Regions from separate parts of the Brevibacillus antibioticus genome, predicted to be linked through region 1. Evidence: riboswitches for the same ligand, from Rfam matches in the RefSeq annotation. Region 1 holds a riboswitch; each other region holds the start of a gene.
The links. A riboswitch is a leader RNA that binds a small molecule or an ion and turns the genes downstream of it on or off. The one in region 1 is predicted to bind cobalamin.

Region 1 (4,213 bases):
TTGATCATAAGCTTACGTTACCTCTTCCTAAAGCGTTTATTTTGCTTCAATAAATAGGCGAAAAACGGTGCTCCCAGAAATGCTGTCACGACACCGAGCGGGATTTCCGTTGGACTTAGCAGCATTCTGGCAAGAGTGTCGGCCCACAGCACATAAATACCACCGCAGATCGCAGCCATCGGCAGTAAAATACGATAGTCAGGACCAACTAGCAATCGGACGAGATGCGGTACCACCAAGCCAACGAACCCGATAATACCTGCGATAGAAACCGCCGCTGCAGTCAGGAGAGTCGAGATGACCAAAACCACCAGCTTCGTTCGATCCACATGGACGCCGAGATGCGCAGCCTGCCGCTCCCCCAACGCAAAGAGGTTCAAGGAACGCGCATAGCTCACCAGCACCATTCCACCTATGACCAAGTACGGTATCAAGACGTACGTAAAGGCCCAGCCGCGAAATGACAGGCTGCCCATCAGCCAGAATACGATCTCATTCACCGTCTGATCAGATAGCGACACCATAAAGGAAACGAGCGAGCCGAGAAAAGCCTGCACCACGACTCCAGACAAAATCAGGGTCTCCGTTTGCAGCTTTCCTTGCGTGTTCGCGAGTCCAAGTACGATCCATAAACTGAGCAATCCTGTAAGAAAAGCGACGACAGGCGTGCTCCATGCACCCAAAAAGCTGATTTGCAAGCCAAAAAGGATTAAGAAGGCTGCTCCGACAGCAGAACCGGATGCCACGCCCATCGTAAACGGATCGGCGAGCGGATTGCGCAAAACTCCCTGAAAGCCCGCTCCCGCAAGTGACAAGCAGGCCCCAATCAAGACAGCCAATACAACGCGTGGAAAACGAACCTTCATGACAATTTGCTCAGATGACTCCGGCCACGTTACGGTGATCCACTCAGACAAGCCCGGGATTTGATGGAGCAGGATGAGCCATACCTGCGAAATGGGGAGGTGTGCCGCCCCCATCGAGATACTGATGACTATTGATGCCAGAAGGACGAGACAGCTAACTCCTCCCCCTATGAACAGTCGCTTCTTCATTTTATTTCACCAAGTCAGGGTAAATCGCCTTGGCTACTTCGATCAAGCCTTGTGTAATACGCGGACCGGGACGGGACAAAATATTTTGGTCCATACCAAAGATTTGTTTTTCACGAATCGCCTTCATTTTATCCCAGCCATTGCGATTGGCGATCATATCCTCTAGCTTGACACCAGTCTTTTCATCGGTAATTCCGCTCGCGTACAAAATGACATCAGGGTCGTTTTGCAAAATCTTTTCTTCACTGATCGGATTCCATCCCTCGGTGTCTGAGGCAATGTTTGTCGCCCCAGCCAGCGTGATGAGTTCGTCCATGAATTCTCCTTTTCCGACTGTCCAGCCTGGGGAGAATTCCAGATATACCTTTTTCTTCTGTTCCGGTTTTACATTTTTCACCGCTTCTTGAACGTACGCGATGTCTTTCTTCATTTGCGCGACGACTTTTTCGGCTTGTTCCTGTGTGTTCGTGATAACTCCCATCGCCAACACATTGTTTAGAATGTCATCCATCTTTGTCGGATGGGTAATATAGACGGGCATTCCGAGAGATTTCAGCTTGTCAGCCACTGGCTTTTCCATTGAAATCCCACCAACGACCATATCCGGCGTTTGAGCGAGAATCGCTTCTTCATTTGGTTTGACGACTCCGCCAATTTTCGGCTTTGCCTTCGCCGCATCTGGATAATCGTCATAGTCTGAGACAGCTACGATCCGACTTTCCAAGCCAAGCGCGAACAAAATCTCTGTCTCGGCAGGTGATGTTGAGACGATTCGCTCAGGAGCTTTTGCAAAGGTTACTTCTTTTCCTGTCGCATCCTTGACTGTCAACGGATACGTTGTTTGTTTGGCAGGCTGCTCGGCCGCATTCTCTTGCGGTGCTGTCTGCGGTGCACTTGTTTGTCCCCCTGGTGCTGGCTGGCCGTTATCGTTACCCGCACAACCTGCGAGGCTCGCCGCAACTAGTAGTGGGATCATGAATCGCAATGAACGTTTCATATGTAGAACTTCCTTTCTGCGTGTCTGATTGACTGTCCCTTCCAATAAAAAAAGCGACCCTTGCTTCCATTCGGAAATCAAAAGGGTCGGCACCTCAGGGCAAACAGCCAAAGATGGTCTGCTTCCTGAAATAGGCCGATCCTTTCCGCGAAGGCAACAGGCACGAAAACAAACAGGCAGGTCTCCTGGCTTACGGCTCAGGAACGAGCCGATTTACAGTGGCGGGACCGCGTCGGATTTTCACCGACTTCCCTTTTCACCCGATCTTTTTGTTAAAAAGACGAGGCACCTATTTGCTGTTACGTTTGAATTTGTCACAGTCCATGACTCATCCTACATCATAGCATTCCTTAGATGAAAAAAGAATGACAAACAGAAATGAAAAACGCCTGAACAAAAGGTTCAGGCAAATGGAATGCTTATGGCGGGCTATTCCCCTCGTTTGTGCAAATAATCTAGAATGCCCATGGAGCATACTTGTAAATCGAGCTTGAGTACGTCGAAAATTCCATGGTCACCGCTGATGCCTTGTGACTGTATATGATCGGAGACTCGTTCAAATAACTTACGTGACAGCTCGTCGTATGTATGTCCAGCCGCAAGCGCTGTCTCTCCTTCCGCTACAAACATGGGGAGCCACTCGCGTATTTGGCGGTACACGTCATCTACCTGCTCTGACATCCCAAAATGACCAAAGTAAATGCGGCTCAGCTCGCGCGCTTCAAAACGGCTTAGAGACGCTAACATGGCATCCGGGTTAAACTGATTCGGCGAAGTAGATGGTAGTACGAGGTGTATGCCATCCTTTTTAAGCTGTGGATAGAGCACACCTGCCGTATCACCTGTAAACATGCCGCGGCTTATGGGATCATAGATGCTGAAGTGATGATTGGCATGCCCCGGTGAATCCAGAAACTCCAACACACAATTCTCTCCGATCTCTAGTGTATCCCCGTCTCCGCGAATCAAAATCCGCTCCTCGGGAACTGCCACAATCGGATCGAACAATCGATCAAATTCATCATGATACACCGCTCTCGCCCCTGCGATCAGTCGGCTCGGATCTACGAGATGACGTGCACCTTTCGGGTGGACAACGATCTTTGCATTCGGACAATCCTTCAGAAACAGTCCGGCTCCTCCCGCATGATCCAAGTGAATGTGCGTCACAATGATATATGTTACTTGTTCCAGTGTATAACCGAGCTTGGCGAGACCGGCCTTGATGTATGGGACGGAGGGGCTTGGCCCAGTTTCTACCAAAGTGAGCTTCTCTTCCGTGATCACATACGTCCCCGTACGTTCCGCCCAGCCCATATCGAAACCGTCTATTAAATGGATGCGTTCCCCTAAATAAATTGGCTCTGTTGCTTGCATGTAAATACTCCTCCTTATTCAAAAGTCTCGAGTCGCCTTTATGTTGTGGGAATATTTACACTTTACCATCTATTTTGTAGGGAGTGGGGATGAATAACACAAAGTCTTCATATTCTCATGGTAATATGATGGCAGCAAAGACAATTCCATTATCTGGAGGGGTGCTAAAATGGGGAAGCTTTTTTCTGAATTACGACCTGAGCATGAGGCGTTTATTAAGAAGCAACAGATGTTTTTTGTTGCCTCTGCTCCTATGGACACAGATGGTCACGTAAATCTTTCACCAAAAGGGTACGATTCTTTTCGCATAATATCGCCCACAGAGGTCGCCTATTTGGATCTGACTGGAAGCGGAAATGAAACCAGTGCTCATCTTCAGGAAAATGGCAGGATTACTCTCATGTTTTGTGCATTTGAAGGCCCCCCTCTCATCATGCGCCTCTACGGCAAAGGAACGGTTATTCTCCCAGATACGCCTCGTTGGGATGAGCTCGTAAAAGACTTCCCGCTTCTGCCTGGCGCTCGTCAAATCATTACCGTAAACATCCTTGAAGTAAAGACTTCTTGCGGTTGGGCCATTCCCTTCTATTCCTTTTCAAAAGAACGCGACACCCTTCAAAAATGGACCTTGGCTAAAGACGAGCAGGAACTGCTTGCTTATCAACAAGAAAACAACGTACGTAGCATGGATGGATTGCCAACACCATTGGGACAAAAGCTTTTCTCGCAGTAGAAGGGGATGACGAAACTTAACAACGCAAAGAAGCTGCCTTGCTCGCAGCTT
Region 2 (4,213 bases), 2.0 Mb from region 1:
TCGCAATAGAATAATTGGTGAAAGCAGGGTGAAGAAGTTGTTTCAAGAGCGCATTTCGAAGCTCCACACGTTTTTGACAGAGCAAGAGCTGAACGCGGTGTTGATTACCTCTCCCAAGCACGTCTACTATTTGACCGGTTTTTTTACAGACCCGCATGAACGGTTTATGGGTCTTGTAATTCCTGCTGAAGGAAAACCTTCTTTGATTGTACCTGCTCTTGATCGTGAGGCAGCGGCAGAGGCTTCGTTCGTTCAAGATATCCATACACATACGGATATCCAAAACCCGTATGAAATCCTCAAGCAAGTGTTGCCAGCGAACTTGACGAAGCTCGGCATTGAGAAAAGTCATATGACTGTCGAACGCTACGAAGCACTTGGACAAGTTGTTTTGGCGTCGAGCTATGTGGATGTGGAAGAGCCACTGCGTGAAATGCGTTTGATCAAATCCGCGGATGAAGTGGATCGGCTAAAGCACGCTGTTCAGTTGGTCGAGGATTCCTTGCGGGAGACCCTGAAAAAAGTCAAGACAGGCATGACCGAGACAGAAATCGTAGCTGAGCTGGAATTCCAGATGAAGCGCTTGGGTGCGGAAGGTCCGTCCTTTACGTCCATGGTATTAGCAGGGGAGAAATCGGCACTGCCACACGGGAAACCAGGAACGCGCCAGGTGCAAGAAGGCGACTTGCTTTTGTTTGATATCGGGGTAGCCGCGAACGGATATGTATCCGACATTACTCGTACCTTTGCTGTAGGCGAGATCAGTGCCCAGCTACAAGAAATTTACGAGACAGTATTGGCTGCCAATGAAGCGGCTATTGCTGAGATTCGTCCGGGTGTGACCTTTGCGCATTTGGATAAAACCGCACGCGATGTCATTACTGCAAAAGGCTACGGAGAATACTTCATGCATCGTCTTGGGCATGGACTTGGGATGGATGTACATGAATATCCGTCTGTTCATAGCCAGAATCAAGAAGTGCTTCGTCCAGGAATGGTCTTTACGATCGAACCGGGCATCTATTTGCCAGGTGTTGGCGGCGTGCGGATTGAAGACGATGTATTGGTGACGGAAACGGGCGTTGAAATTCTCACGCAGTTCCCGAAAAAACTGACTTCTATCAACTAATGAATAAATCGCAAAAATTGAATAAGTATCGAATGGTGCTGGATGGCCTATGCCGTCAGCTTAAAAGGGAAGTCCGGTGAGAAACCGGCGCGGTCCCGCCACTGTAACGAGGAGCGCCTAGCGAATAGCCACTGTTTTTTGTGAGACAAAAAATGGGAAGGAAGCTGGGGGTGTTGATCCGTAAGCCAGGAGACCTGCCATGCGATCATGTACAATCGACCCACGAGGATGGGGCAGATGTGGAAGTAGTCTATGAAAGGGCGCCTTTGTGCCTGCATTTAACTATTTCTACGTTTGTCATGCACCTCCCGATTGGAATGGGGGGTGCTTTTTTTGTGGAGGATTTGGTTCAATTCATTATATACATACAGAAAAGGGGATTACAGATGTTTAAGGCAAACAAAACACATACAGTAATGAAAAGACTAGCTTTCGGTATCATGACAGCTGCCATGTTTTTGGTTTCGGCATGCGGCTCCACTACAACAACACAAGCTCCAGCCAAAACAGAACAAACAGCTACACCAGCTGCAGAGAGCAAGTCTGTAACACTAACCAATAATGGCATTGAAATGACGTATCCAAAAGCACCTGAGCGTGCCGTGACATTGAACCAACACGTCACCGAAATCATGCTGGCATTGGGCCTAGCTGATAAAATGGTCGGAACCGCTTACCTAGACGATCAAATCCTTCCAGAGTTAAAAGCAGATTACGACAAGGTTCCGGTACTGTCTGACAAGTATCCAACCAAGGAAGTGCTGCTGGCAGCGAACCCAGACTTCGTATACGCCGGATGGAAAAGCGGATTTGGCGAAAAGGGCGTAGGATCGATGCAGGATTTGGAAAAGGTCGGCATCAAATCGTACCTGCAAGAATCGTCTAGCAAGCCTGGTCCAACGATCGACGATGTGTTCGCGGATATTACAAACATCGGACGCATTTTCCGTGTGGAGGACAAAGCCAATGATTTGATCAATAAAATGAAGAGTGAAATGGATCAAACGATTAGCAAAATCGGCAAGGTGGACGAGCCGCTTAAAGTGTTCGTGTACGACAACGGGGAAGATAAGCCGTTCACAGCAGCCAACAACTACATGACTTCCTTAATCAAGACTGCTGGCGGCAAGAACATTTTTGACGATATTCAAAAGGGTTGGGCAGAGGTCAGTTGGGAACAAGTAGTGAGTCGCAATCCAGACGTGATTATTGCCGTAGACTACGGTGACAGAACTGTTGATCAAAAACGCAATTTCCTTTTGACCAAAAAAGAACTGGCGGATATTCCAGCGATTAAAAATCAACGACTGGTTGTATTGCCACTGTCTGCTGCTTCTGAAGGCGTTCGAGCACCGATTGCGCTAAAAATTTTGGCGGAAGGACTCTACCCGGATCAATTCAAATAGAGTACGCCCCTTTTAAGGGAGGGAATAGCACTGCAACAGATCAAGTTACCTTATATCATTATCACTTTACTGGTTGGACTTCTTCTCTCGATTACATTCGCGGTTACGTATGGCTCTGTGGAGATTAAGCCGACAACGGTATGGAAAATCGCCTTATCAAAAATTCCGATGTTGACCCAATGGATTGACGTGGATTGGTCCAGTGGGGAGCAAACAATTATTTGGGATATTCGCTTTCCACGTGTACTCTTGGGGGCGATCGTCGGCGCAGGTCTGTCTGTCGTGGGAGTAGCGATCCAGGCGTTGGTTCGCAACTCCCTGGCTGATCCGTATGTGTTAGGTGTATCTTCAGGTGCTTCGGTTGGAGCTACCTCGGTCATTATTTTCGGAGCATTCAGCATGTACGGGCAGTATGCGTTAACCTTTGGTGCTTTTACAGGCTCGCTCGTGTCAATCATTCTCATTTTTACGCTATCTCGTATCGGAGGACAAAACTCGACGGTACGCCTGCTCATGGCTGGAATTGCGATATCTGCGATCTTGTCGGCCATTACCAGTCTCCTTGTTTTTTCAGCGCCGAATGAGCATGGAATTGGGACGGTCCTGTTTTGGTTAAAAGGAAGTCTGGCTGGCGGGAAATGGGAGTACCTGACGATCCCTGCATTGATTGTCGTCATCTGTCTTATCGTCTTAATGGCCCAATACCGCTCGCTCAATGCGATGTTGATGGGCGAGGAGTCAGCGGGGACATTGGGGGTTAATACGGTACAATTCCGCAAGCTACTTCTGGTGATTACGGCACTGCTCACGGGGGTGATCGTGTCTATTGCGGGATCAATCGGTTTTGTCGGATTAATGATGCCCCATATCGTCCGTGTGATGGTCGGATCAGATCACAGACGTGTCCTGCCTGTTAGCGCTTTATTTGGCGCGATATTTCTCATCTGGGTTGATGTAGTCGCCAGGCTTGCCTTTGCACCGGAAGAGCTGCCGATTGGTATTTTGACGGCGCTGTGTGGAGGTCCATTCTTTATCTGGTTGATGTTGCGGAGTTCTTATTCCTTTGGAGGTAACGGACGATGAATTTGCAGGTTGAGAATATATCGGTCGAACTGGAGAAAAAGGGGATCCTGCGCAACGTCAGTCTGGAGGTGCGCTCTGGAGAGTTTGTGGGGCTGATCGGGCCGAATGGCAGTGGGAAGTCCACGTTGCTAAAAAGCATTTATCGCGTACTGAAACCGCGTTCGGGATGGATCTCACTCGATGGCGACGACGTATACAAGCTAACCTCGCGTCAAAACGCTCAGCGAATGGCGGCAGTACGGCAGGAGACCTCTGTCGAATTCGATTTTTCGGTGATCGAAATTGTGAATATGGGACGTGCTCCGCATAAACGGCTGTTTCAGTCCGATAACGCAGAAGACGTTCGAATTTGTGAAGATGCACTACAGCGGGTAGGGATGCATACGTACGCTGATCGTAGCTTTTTCAGTCTATCGGGCGGGGAGAAGCAGCGGGTGCTGATTGCCAGAGCTTTGGTGCAGCAAGCCCAGTTTCTTGTCCTTGATGAGCCGACGAATCATTTGGATGTTCGATACCAGTTGCAGGTCATGGATCTGCTCAAAACGTTGGGAATTACGGTGTTGTCCTCGTTGCATGATCTCAATATCGCAGCGAT
Region 3 (4,213 bases), 5.1 Mb from region 1:
GTTCGATTTTCTAATGCCTCCTGCGGATCTCCCGCGAAAACAAGCCTGCCTTCATCCATGATGCAAATCCACTCTGCCCATTCAAACGCAATATCCATATCGTGTGTTGCCATCAAAACAGTCGTTCCTTGCTGGTGAATCGCATCGAGCTCCCGCAGCAAATTTTTGGTCTGATAGCGATCCAGATACGCAGTAGGCTCGTCCAAAAGCAACAGCTCTGGCTCCATGACCATGACTCCCGCGAGTGCCAGCCGCCGTTTTTGTCCCAGGCTCAAATGATGAATCGGAGCTTCTGCCAGCTCCCTCAACCCGAATGCATCCAGCACCTTTTCTACCTTTGCCCGGATTACGTCCACAGGCAGCTTTTGATTGCATAAACCGTAGGATATATCCTCCGCGACCGTGCTTGCGATCAACTGATGCTCGGGATCTTGAAAGACCAAGCCTACCCTTTGCGTCATCTCTTGCAGTGCGGCTCGTTTGTAGACAAGCGGTTTTCCTTTCCACAGCACCTGTCCCTGCTGTGGCTCGATGATCCCGTTACTATGCAAGAACAAGGTCGACTTCCCACAGCCATTCCGTCCCAAAAGGACACATTTTTTCCCCTCTGGAATCCATAAGGACAGCCCTGACAAGACGGGGCCCCGCCCTCCCGGATACGTGTACTGCAAATCGATGAACTCCAACAATCGTGATGTCATAACCGCCAACCTCCTGTCCACCACTCAAGCAGTACCAGCAGCATACAGCCTGCGATTGACTCCCACTCATAGCGACGCGAGCGAGCGTGAGTATGAAACGAGAGCACCTGCATGCTCTCCCCGAAGCCTCTAGCCGCCATACCTTTGTGCAAGGCTTCGTATTTGCGCATCGCTCTGACAAACAATTGCGCAACGAGAACCCCTGCATCCCGAAGCGTCGCCAGGAAGTCGCGATGACCTCCGCGAGAACGTTGCGCAATCCATAGCTGGTGAGAAATCGTTACTAACACAAAAATAAACCGATACATGATCATTAATAAGTCAGTCACAAGGACAGGCATACGAAGTCGCCGGAGCACCTGCAAGATTTCGGCAAACGGCACGGTAAACAAAATGAAGGCAAAGCAGGATAAGCTCGCCATGGTACGCCAAAATAAGATCCAAACTTTACTGAATGATGACGTCGGCACGTAGAGCACGTACGAACCCAACTCCCATGCTGCCGCGACCTGGACCTGTACTTCGCCTGCTCTCGCCCCTTCTACCAATAGCGCAGGGAGCCCCGCCACGAAAAACGAGAGCGACACGATCATAAAGGCACAGTAGATACGGACAGGAATACGGGCATACACCACTACCCATACCGTCATCCAGACAACGACAGCCATCTGCATCCATACATGCCCCAGCAAGACGAGCAGTAACAATGCGCTCGCCAGCAATAACTTATGAGCTGGCGGTAGACGTTTCAGATTGTTTTGATAAGAGAGAGAATCAAGCTGTAGCCCGTTCATTTTTTCCGCTTATCCAACCGACCTTTGTACAAGCCCACGGCATAGCCAACCACTCCCGCACCCAACGCCGCCTGCACCGCAAACAATAGACTCTCCGTCTCTCCCCCTGGCGGTTCTATCAGCGGTTGAAACCATGGTTCGTAGTTCGGAGCGATTTCCTTGATCGCTTCCTCTGCCACGCCGTCTGCGCCGCCAAATTCCGAATCCTGTACCAGCAACAGCGGGACAATCGCCAGTACGATTACCCCCAAGAGTAACAGCCAGTTCCATCCTTTTTTCACAGCGATTCCTCCTGTTTGAGCAAACGAAGCTGTGTAAGCTCTTTTGCGTTGTAAGATAACAACCAGTTCCAAACAAGAACGGTCAACAGACCTTCACTGATGGCGAGCGGTACTTGCGTGAACGCAAAAATTCCTGCGAATTTGGCAAACGAGGCCAACACTCCACCAGATTCAGCTGGAAATGCGAGAGCCAGTTGAATCGAAGTCACCACATAGGTAGCGAGGTCAGCCAAGGCAGCCGCCGCAAAAACAGCCAGACGCTGGCTTCCGCTAGCTTTCATAATTATCCGATAGATACCGTATGCCACCATTGGACCTACTACTGCCATGGATACAGCATTTGCCCCTAGCGTAGTCAGACCTCCATGTGCTAAAAGCAAGGCTTGAAACAAGAGCACCATGCTCCCTAACACAGACATCGCAAAAGGCCCAAACATAATGGCGCCAAGGCCCGTTCCAGTCGGGTGAGAGCTGCTGCCTGTAACCGAAGGGATTTTCAGTGCAGATAAAACAAATGCAAATGCTCCTGCAACACCAATAAGGAGCTTCATTTCGGGATGTTCTTTTACAATCTTGTTAATCGAGCGAAGCCCAAGAATAAAAAATGGCAAGAAGACAGCCCACCAAAATAAGGCCCAGGATAATGGCAAATACCCTTCCATGATGTGCATCGCGTGTCCTGTCTCTGGTTCATTGAGCAGAAAATACAGGACAAAGCCCGCTATCAACAGACAAGTAGATACGAGACGAGATCGATTCATGTTTATCCTCCTTCACTGACTTTCGTTCTTTCCTACACAAAAAAATCTCCTCCAACAATGGACGAGACGTGCGCACAAAACAACAGACTGATTAGACAGCCTCATTGCCTCGTATTCACCGCTCCTTTCCGCGAAGGTTCTGTGGGTGTGGCTACTAGGTAGGTCTCCTGGCTTCCAGATCCATGCGCTCCTTGTCCTTCCCCATACGAAGATGAGTGGTTTCCTTCTCAAAGAGAGCTCCCTGGTTACAGTGGCGGGACCGCTCGGGACTTTCACCCGATTCCCTGTTACCCTTTATGCGTCACATAAAGGCACCTAACGCCGACAATATAAAATTGACAGACAATTCTTGTTTGTCCCACATTATTATACCGGATCACTACATAAATCGGAAGAATATAAGTAAAAACGCATAAGCCTATGACCCACTACAAACAGAGCCATCGACCTATGCGTACTTGTTCTGTCTATTCTTTTGCGTCTACGCCAATGACTTCACTAATATGTTTAAAACCATCTCGCTGCATGAGCTTGAGCAGTTTTTTGTTGATTTGCTTGGCGATACCTGGGCCCTGATAAATCATCCCCGTATACACCTGAACGAGACTGGCTCCTGCTCGGATTTTCGCGTAGGCGTCTTCACCATTATAAATACCGCCGACACCAATGATTGGTACCTTGTCTCCTACTTCTTGATAAATCTCCTTCACCCAAGCTGTGGAACGCTCCGTAAGAGGTCTTCCGCTCAAGCCACCCGCTTCCTCGGCAAATCGATGTCCGGAAACCGCCTCGCGAGATAGTGTCGTATTGGTAGCGATAATTCCGGAAATGCCCTCTTCAACAGCAGCATGAACAACATCGCGCATGTGCTCATCTGACATGTCTGGTGCTACTTTCAGCAAAATCGGCTTTTTCTTGATGGAGCGTGCTTCCATTTCGGTCGCCTTTTCCCTTACTGCACGCACCAAATGACGCAAGCTCTCTGTTTCCTGCAAGTCACGCAGATTCGGGGTATTCGGAGAGCTGATGTTAATAACGAAATAGTGACCGTATGAATAGAGCATGTCCATACATTTGCTGTAGTCGATGGCCGCCTCTTCATTCGGCGTTACTTTGTTTTTCCCAATGTTAATCCCAATCGGAACATCTGAGTATGCGTAATCGACCAAATGCTGGGAAGCCAAATACGCACCGTGATTGTTGAAGCCCATCCGGTTAATGACAGCTTGATGTTCCGGCAATCGGAACAATCGGGGCTTCGGATTGCCTGGCTGCCCCTGTGGCGTCAATGTCCCGATTTCCACAAACCCAAAACCAAGGGCACCTAGCGCATGATAGACTTCCGCATTTTTATCAAAACCGGCTGCAAGTCCGACTGGATTCGGAAACGTCATTCCCCACAGCTTATTCTCCAACCGCTGGTCTTTTACCTGATAGATCAACTTCAGGATGCTTTTGCCTGGAGCAGAATCCTCCACCAGCCTTAAGGCACCAATTGTCTTTTCATGAATCTCTTCCGCATCTTGCTGGAACAGATATTTTCTTATGAGCTGATACATCGGCTGCACTCCTTACTCCGTTTCTACCTTTTTACCTCATAGTAGAATACCATACTTTTTCGGGAGGATGTAACCTTTATACGTGATACATATTTCCAAGTATGCAGGCAAATCCTA
Region 4 (4,213 bases), 960 kb from region 1:
ATTCCTTGGTCGATGTGCTCTTGAATTTCGGCAATCAGATCAATCACTTTGAATTGATCGATCACATACGCCGATTTGTAGTAGAAATAGTTTTCCTGCGACAAGTACGGCATCGGGTAGTACGTCGTAGAGTTGGCATACGTTCTCGTTTCGATATGCTCGACGATTGGCATCACGCTAGAAGTTGCATTCTGAATGTAGGAAATGCTCTGTGTTGGTGCGATCGCCAAACGGTACGCATGGTAAACGCCATACTTTTGCACCTTTTGTTGTAGTTCCGCCCAATCCGCTGGCGTCGGAATGTGCATTCCTTCAAAGAGAAGCTTTGCTTTTTCCGTCCGTGGGCTGTAATCGTTTGTCATGTACTTGTTAAAATAAGTGCCTTTTGCATATTCCGATTGTTCAAAGCCCAAGAAGGTCTTGCCTGTTTCCTTGGCAATTTCCATGCTTTTTTCCAAGGAGTAGAAGTTCATCATCATGAAAAACGTACGAGCGAAATCCTTGGCTTCTTCACTCTCGTAGGCGATTCTGTTCTTTGCCAGATAACCGTTCAAATTCATCGCACCGAGCCCTACTGAGTGCAGCTCACTGTTTGCTTTTTGAACGCCCGGAGCGTTTTCTACACGGGTCATGTCACTTACGGCAGTAATCGCTTCGATTCCTTCGTGGACGGATTCACGGACCATTTTGCGTTCCATCACGTTGACGATATTGAGTGATGCCAGATTGCAGCTAATATCGCGACGGATGATATCCATCTCGCCGTAATTGGTGATCGTCGAAGTCTCCTGCAGCTGGAAGATTTCCGTGCATAGGTTGGACATTTTCACCGAACCGAGATCTTTTAGGGCATGGTTGTTGTTCGCATTCGTTTTGTTCATGATGTACGGATAGCCCGATTCCATTTGGATCATCGCGATTTTCGTCAACATCTCTCGTGCGCTCATCACGGTCTTTTTCTTGACGCGATCGTTTGCCAAGAGCTCCTCGTACATGTCATCGAGGTCCATATCATCCAGATGCACACCGTATTCTTTGTACACGGAGTATGGAGCAAACACAGTCAGTGGCTTGTTTTCTTCAGCCAGCTTGTAGAACACGTTTGGTACGATTAGGCCGATGGACAATGTTTTGATGCGTGCTTTTTCATCGGCATTGATTTTTTTGCAATCGAGAAACTCGTTGATATCCCAGCCAAAGATGTTGTAGTACGCTGCACCTGACCCTTTGCGTTGCCCCATTTGATCTGCGTAGGAAAACGCATCTTCCAACAGCTTGAGAACCGGCATGACACCTTTTGCCGCGCCCTCGACGCCTTTGATCGGCTCTCCTCGTCCGCGAAGCTTGGACAGGTTCACGGCTACACCGCCGCCAATTTTGGATAGCTGCATACAAGTTCCCAAAATAAAGTTGATGGAATTCAGTGAATCATCCATTTCGAGCAAGAAGCAGGAAACCATTTCTCCCCTGCGGCTTTTGCCTGCGTTCAGGAAGGTTGGCGTCGCCGGCTGCAGGCGTTGATCCATCATGGAGACCGTTAAACGCTTGGCGAGCTCAAAGTCACCCTGTCCAAGGGACAGTGCCACAACGGCCACCCGGTCTGGATACTGCTCCAAGTACATCGATTTATCGTTCGTTTTCAAAGCGTAATCTTTATAAAATTTGGAGATAGCCATATACGAAGCAAATTGAAAATCGACGTCATAGGCCAAACGGAAAACTTCATCAACCTGCTCAACCGTGTATGTTTCATAGACGTTTTCATAGAAGTCATTCTCGATCAAATAGTCCATGCGTTCTTTGACACTGCCAAAAGTCATCGTGTTGGACTGCACTTCTTCCATGAAGACCGCAACCGCTTCCCGATCCTTTTCCAGTTGATAAAATCCGTCATTGCCACGCTGCATCAGTTCGTTGTTCAATTCAATATGCCGCAATTGCTGCCACCCCACTCGTAAATTGTTCCACGTCACGGCCGGTACCGGACAGTTCAAACTTAGAAATCACCGGAACACCATATTGGCTCGCGATCGTATCCGCGCTTTTGGCAAAGCTGGTTCCCCAGTTGCGGTTACCGCTGGCGGATACTCCGCGCAGATGGACATGATTTCGCTTCAGGAACGTCGCCACCTTCTCCGGCACTTGTCCGAATCCCGTCGTGTATGTGATCAAAATGAATGGCTCGTCCAGCACCATATCTTGATCAATTTCCACATGTGGCAAATTTATTTTGTTGACGAATCTTCGGACGTTTCCTGTTTTTGAATCATAAGCGATTAGCATGTCCCTCATCCTATCCTGCTATTTTTACTCTGTATGTATGTTATTTAGCCAAAGTAAAAGCGCATCCGACGTTTACATGCCGAATGCGCGTGATGACTTCCATCTAGCAATTCGCCAACGCGAATTGAGCGCTCGAACACTTCCCTATCTCCCGTAGGGTAAACAGTGCAAGCGGTTAGGCAGGTCTCCTGGCTTTAGGATCATCGCTCCATTTCACCTTCCCAATCCCTCATGGATCAGTGGCATTCTTACGCAAATGGAACTCTCTCATTACAGTGGCGGGACCGCGTCGGATTCTCACCGACTTCCCTATTAAGTCTACCAAATCTGGCTGGCAAACACCTTACCGCATCAATATGTAGTTGGTAAAACTTACTTTACCTCAATATATCGTAGGAGTCAAGCTCAGTATGGGCTCTTTTCGAAAACTAACTATTCTCCTTTTTCGGCTATTGCCAATCTCTGGTTCTCGTTCATATAATAGATTTTGTGCGTGTTGGTTAGCCTTGGAGAGATTGGAGAGTAGCCCTCATGAAAAGCACCGACTATCAACCTGTCGTCATTCCTCGTTCTTACAGTAAAATCATGACGTATCAAGAGCGTGACTATCACATTTTCGTAAGTATACCTGCCGATCCCCCTCCGGAATCAGGCTTTCCCGTCATATATTTGCTAGATGGCAACTCTGTTTTTGCCACTATGACCGAAGCGATACGGATACAATCACGTGGCCCCAAACGAACTGGGGTGTATCCTGCTATCGTCGTCGGGATTGGCTATCCAACAGACGATCCATACCATCCTGCCCGTTTCAATGATTACACGCATGAAGTTCCCGCCTCAGAGCTTCCTGGCAGCCCAAAAGGAGCCGAGTGGCCACAAATGGGGGGAGCGGAGCAGTTCCTCACCTTTTTAGAGGAGGAGCTCAAGCCTAGCATCGAAAACGACTTCCCCATCGATCGGACGCAGCAAGCGATTTTGGGACATTCGCTAGGCGGCTTATTTGTCTTGCATGTGCTTCTGTCGAGACCACACGCATTCCAGCGGTATATTGCCGGTAGCCCCTCTATCCACTGGAATGAGAGCGTGCTGCTTGCGAAGGAGAGTCAATTGCCGAGCCTGCTGACAGATGACCTCGACGTCCATGCGCTCCTGACGATCGGCGAGTTGGAAAACGATGGGCGATTCTTGGTCAAAGAAAAATCGCTGGCGATGATCGAACGATTGTCCTCCATGGGTAAGGGCCAAATCAAGGCTTCCTTTAAGGAATTTGCCAACGAAAATCACTCGTCTGTTTTGCCAGTCTTCATTAGTCAAGGACTCAGATTCGCCACAAAAAAAACTGCCCGCTACTAGCAACGGGCAGTTTTTGTTTATCATGATTCGCTTACTGTAGAGATAACACTTTGGTGATTTGGGGCAGCTCTTCGATGGCAGAGACAATCGTCGGTGTAATCTCTTCATCAGTCACAGAGATCAGCAGGGCATTCTTCCCTTTTTGTTCGCGCGATACATTCAATTTGGAAACGTTGATTTGATGATCGGCTAGTTTTCGTGAGACATCATAAATCACGCCTGGATAATCGATATGGTGAACCAACAATCCATGGGCCCCTGGAGGTATGCGACACGCGCAGTAATTGATTTCACTGATGTACACTTCTCTCCAATCTTGGGCAAAGGTGTACTTGTTCGCTCCTACACGCAAAATCGCCAAATGATTCGCATATTCGCCGGAGCTATGTTGGACAGGAACCTTCGTCCCGAGTCCTTCCACTAGCAGTGTTGCGATTTCCTCTTTATTTTCATGAGCAAGTATACTTAATTGTGCACCCGCTAACTCTGGCTCGAGTCTTCGAATCAGTTCAGCCAGCTCACGCAGTCCAGCATGTTGGGTCATGTGATGCCTTCACTCTCCCAGTCAGGTTTA

Region 2: linked by a shared signal. The riboswitch ahead of E8L90_RS12805 (ABC transporter substrate-binding protein) and the one ahead of E8L90_RS03615 (ABC transporter substrate-binding protein) in region 1 are both predicted to bind cobalamin.
Region 3: linked by a shared signal. The riboswitch ahead of E8L90_RS28200 (energy-coupling factor ABC transporter permease) and the one ahead of E8L90_RS03615 (ABC transporter substrate-binding protein) in region 1 are both predicted to bind cobalamin.
Region 4: linked by a shared signal. The riboswitch ahead of nrdI (class Ib ribonucleoside-diphosphate reductase assembly flavoprotein NrdI) and the one ahead of E8L90_RS03615 (ABC transporter substrate-binding protein) in region 1 are both predicted to bind cobalamin.

What each region holds. Positions count from the first base shown of each region.
Region 1 covers NZ_SZNK01000001.1:731,815-736,027, reverse strand. The annotation lists gene E8L90_RS03625 (ABC transporter ATP-binding protein) at 1-8, opposite strand, end outside; gene E8L90_RS03620 (FecCD family ABC transporter permease) at 18-1,055, opposite strand; gene E8L90_RS03615 (ABC transporter substrate-binding protein) at 1,057-2,052, opposite strand; cobalamin riboswitch at 2,211-2,360, opposite strand; gene E8L90_RS03610 (MBL fold metallo-hydrolase) at 2,482-3,429, opposite strand; gene E8L90_RS03605 (pyridoxamine 5'-phosphate oxidase family protein) at 3,599-4,162, shown strand.
Region 2 covers NZ_SZNK01000001.1:2,760,692-2,764,904, reverse strand. The annotation lists gene E8L90_RS12810 (M24 family metallopeptidase) at 38-1,129, shown strand; cobalamin riboswitch at 1,146-1,345, shown strand; gene E8L90_RS12805 (ABC transporter substrate-binding protein) at 1,516-2,535, shown strand; gene E8L90_RS12800 (FecCD family ABC transporter permease) at 2,560-3,618, shown strand; gene E8L90_RS12795 (ABC transporter ATP-binding protein) at 3,615-4,213, shown strand, end outside.
Region 3 covers NZ_SZNK01000001.1:5,872,493-5,876,705, reverse strand. The annotation lists gene E8L90_RS28215 (energy-coupling factor ABC transporter ATP-binding protein) at 1-701, opposite strand, end outside; gene cbiQ (cobalt ECF transporter T component CbiQ) at 698-1,495, opposite strand; gene E8L90_RS28205 (energy-coupling factor ABC transporter substrate-binding protein) at 1,492-1,776, opposite strand; gene E8L90_RS28200 (energy-coupling factor ABC transporter permease) at 1,773-2,537, opposite strand; cobalamin riboswitch at 2,678-2,871, opposite strand; gene E8L90_RS28195 (quinone-dependent dihydroorotate dehydrogenase) at 3,005-4,096, opposite strand.
Region 4 covers NZ_SZNK01000001.1:1,691,847-1,696,059, reverse strand. The annotation lists gene nrdE (class 1b ribonucleoside-diphosphate reductase subunit alpha) at 1-1,937, opposite strand, end outside; gene nrdI (class Ib ribonucleoside-diphosphate reductase assembly flavoprotein NrdI) at 1,924-2,283, opposite strand; cobalamin riboswitch at 2,445-2,644, opposite strand; gene E8L90_RS07730 (alpha/beta hydrolase) at 2,815-3,639, shown strand; gene E8L90_RS07725 (ACT domain-containing protein) at 3,671-4,183, opposite strand.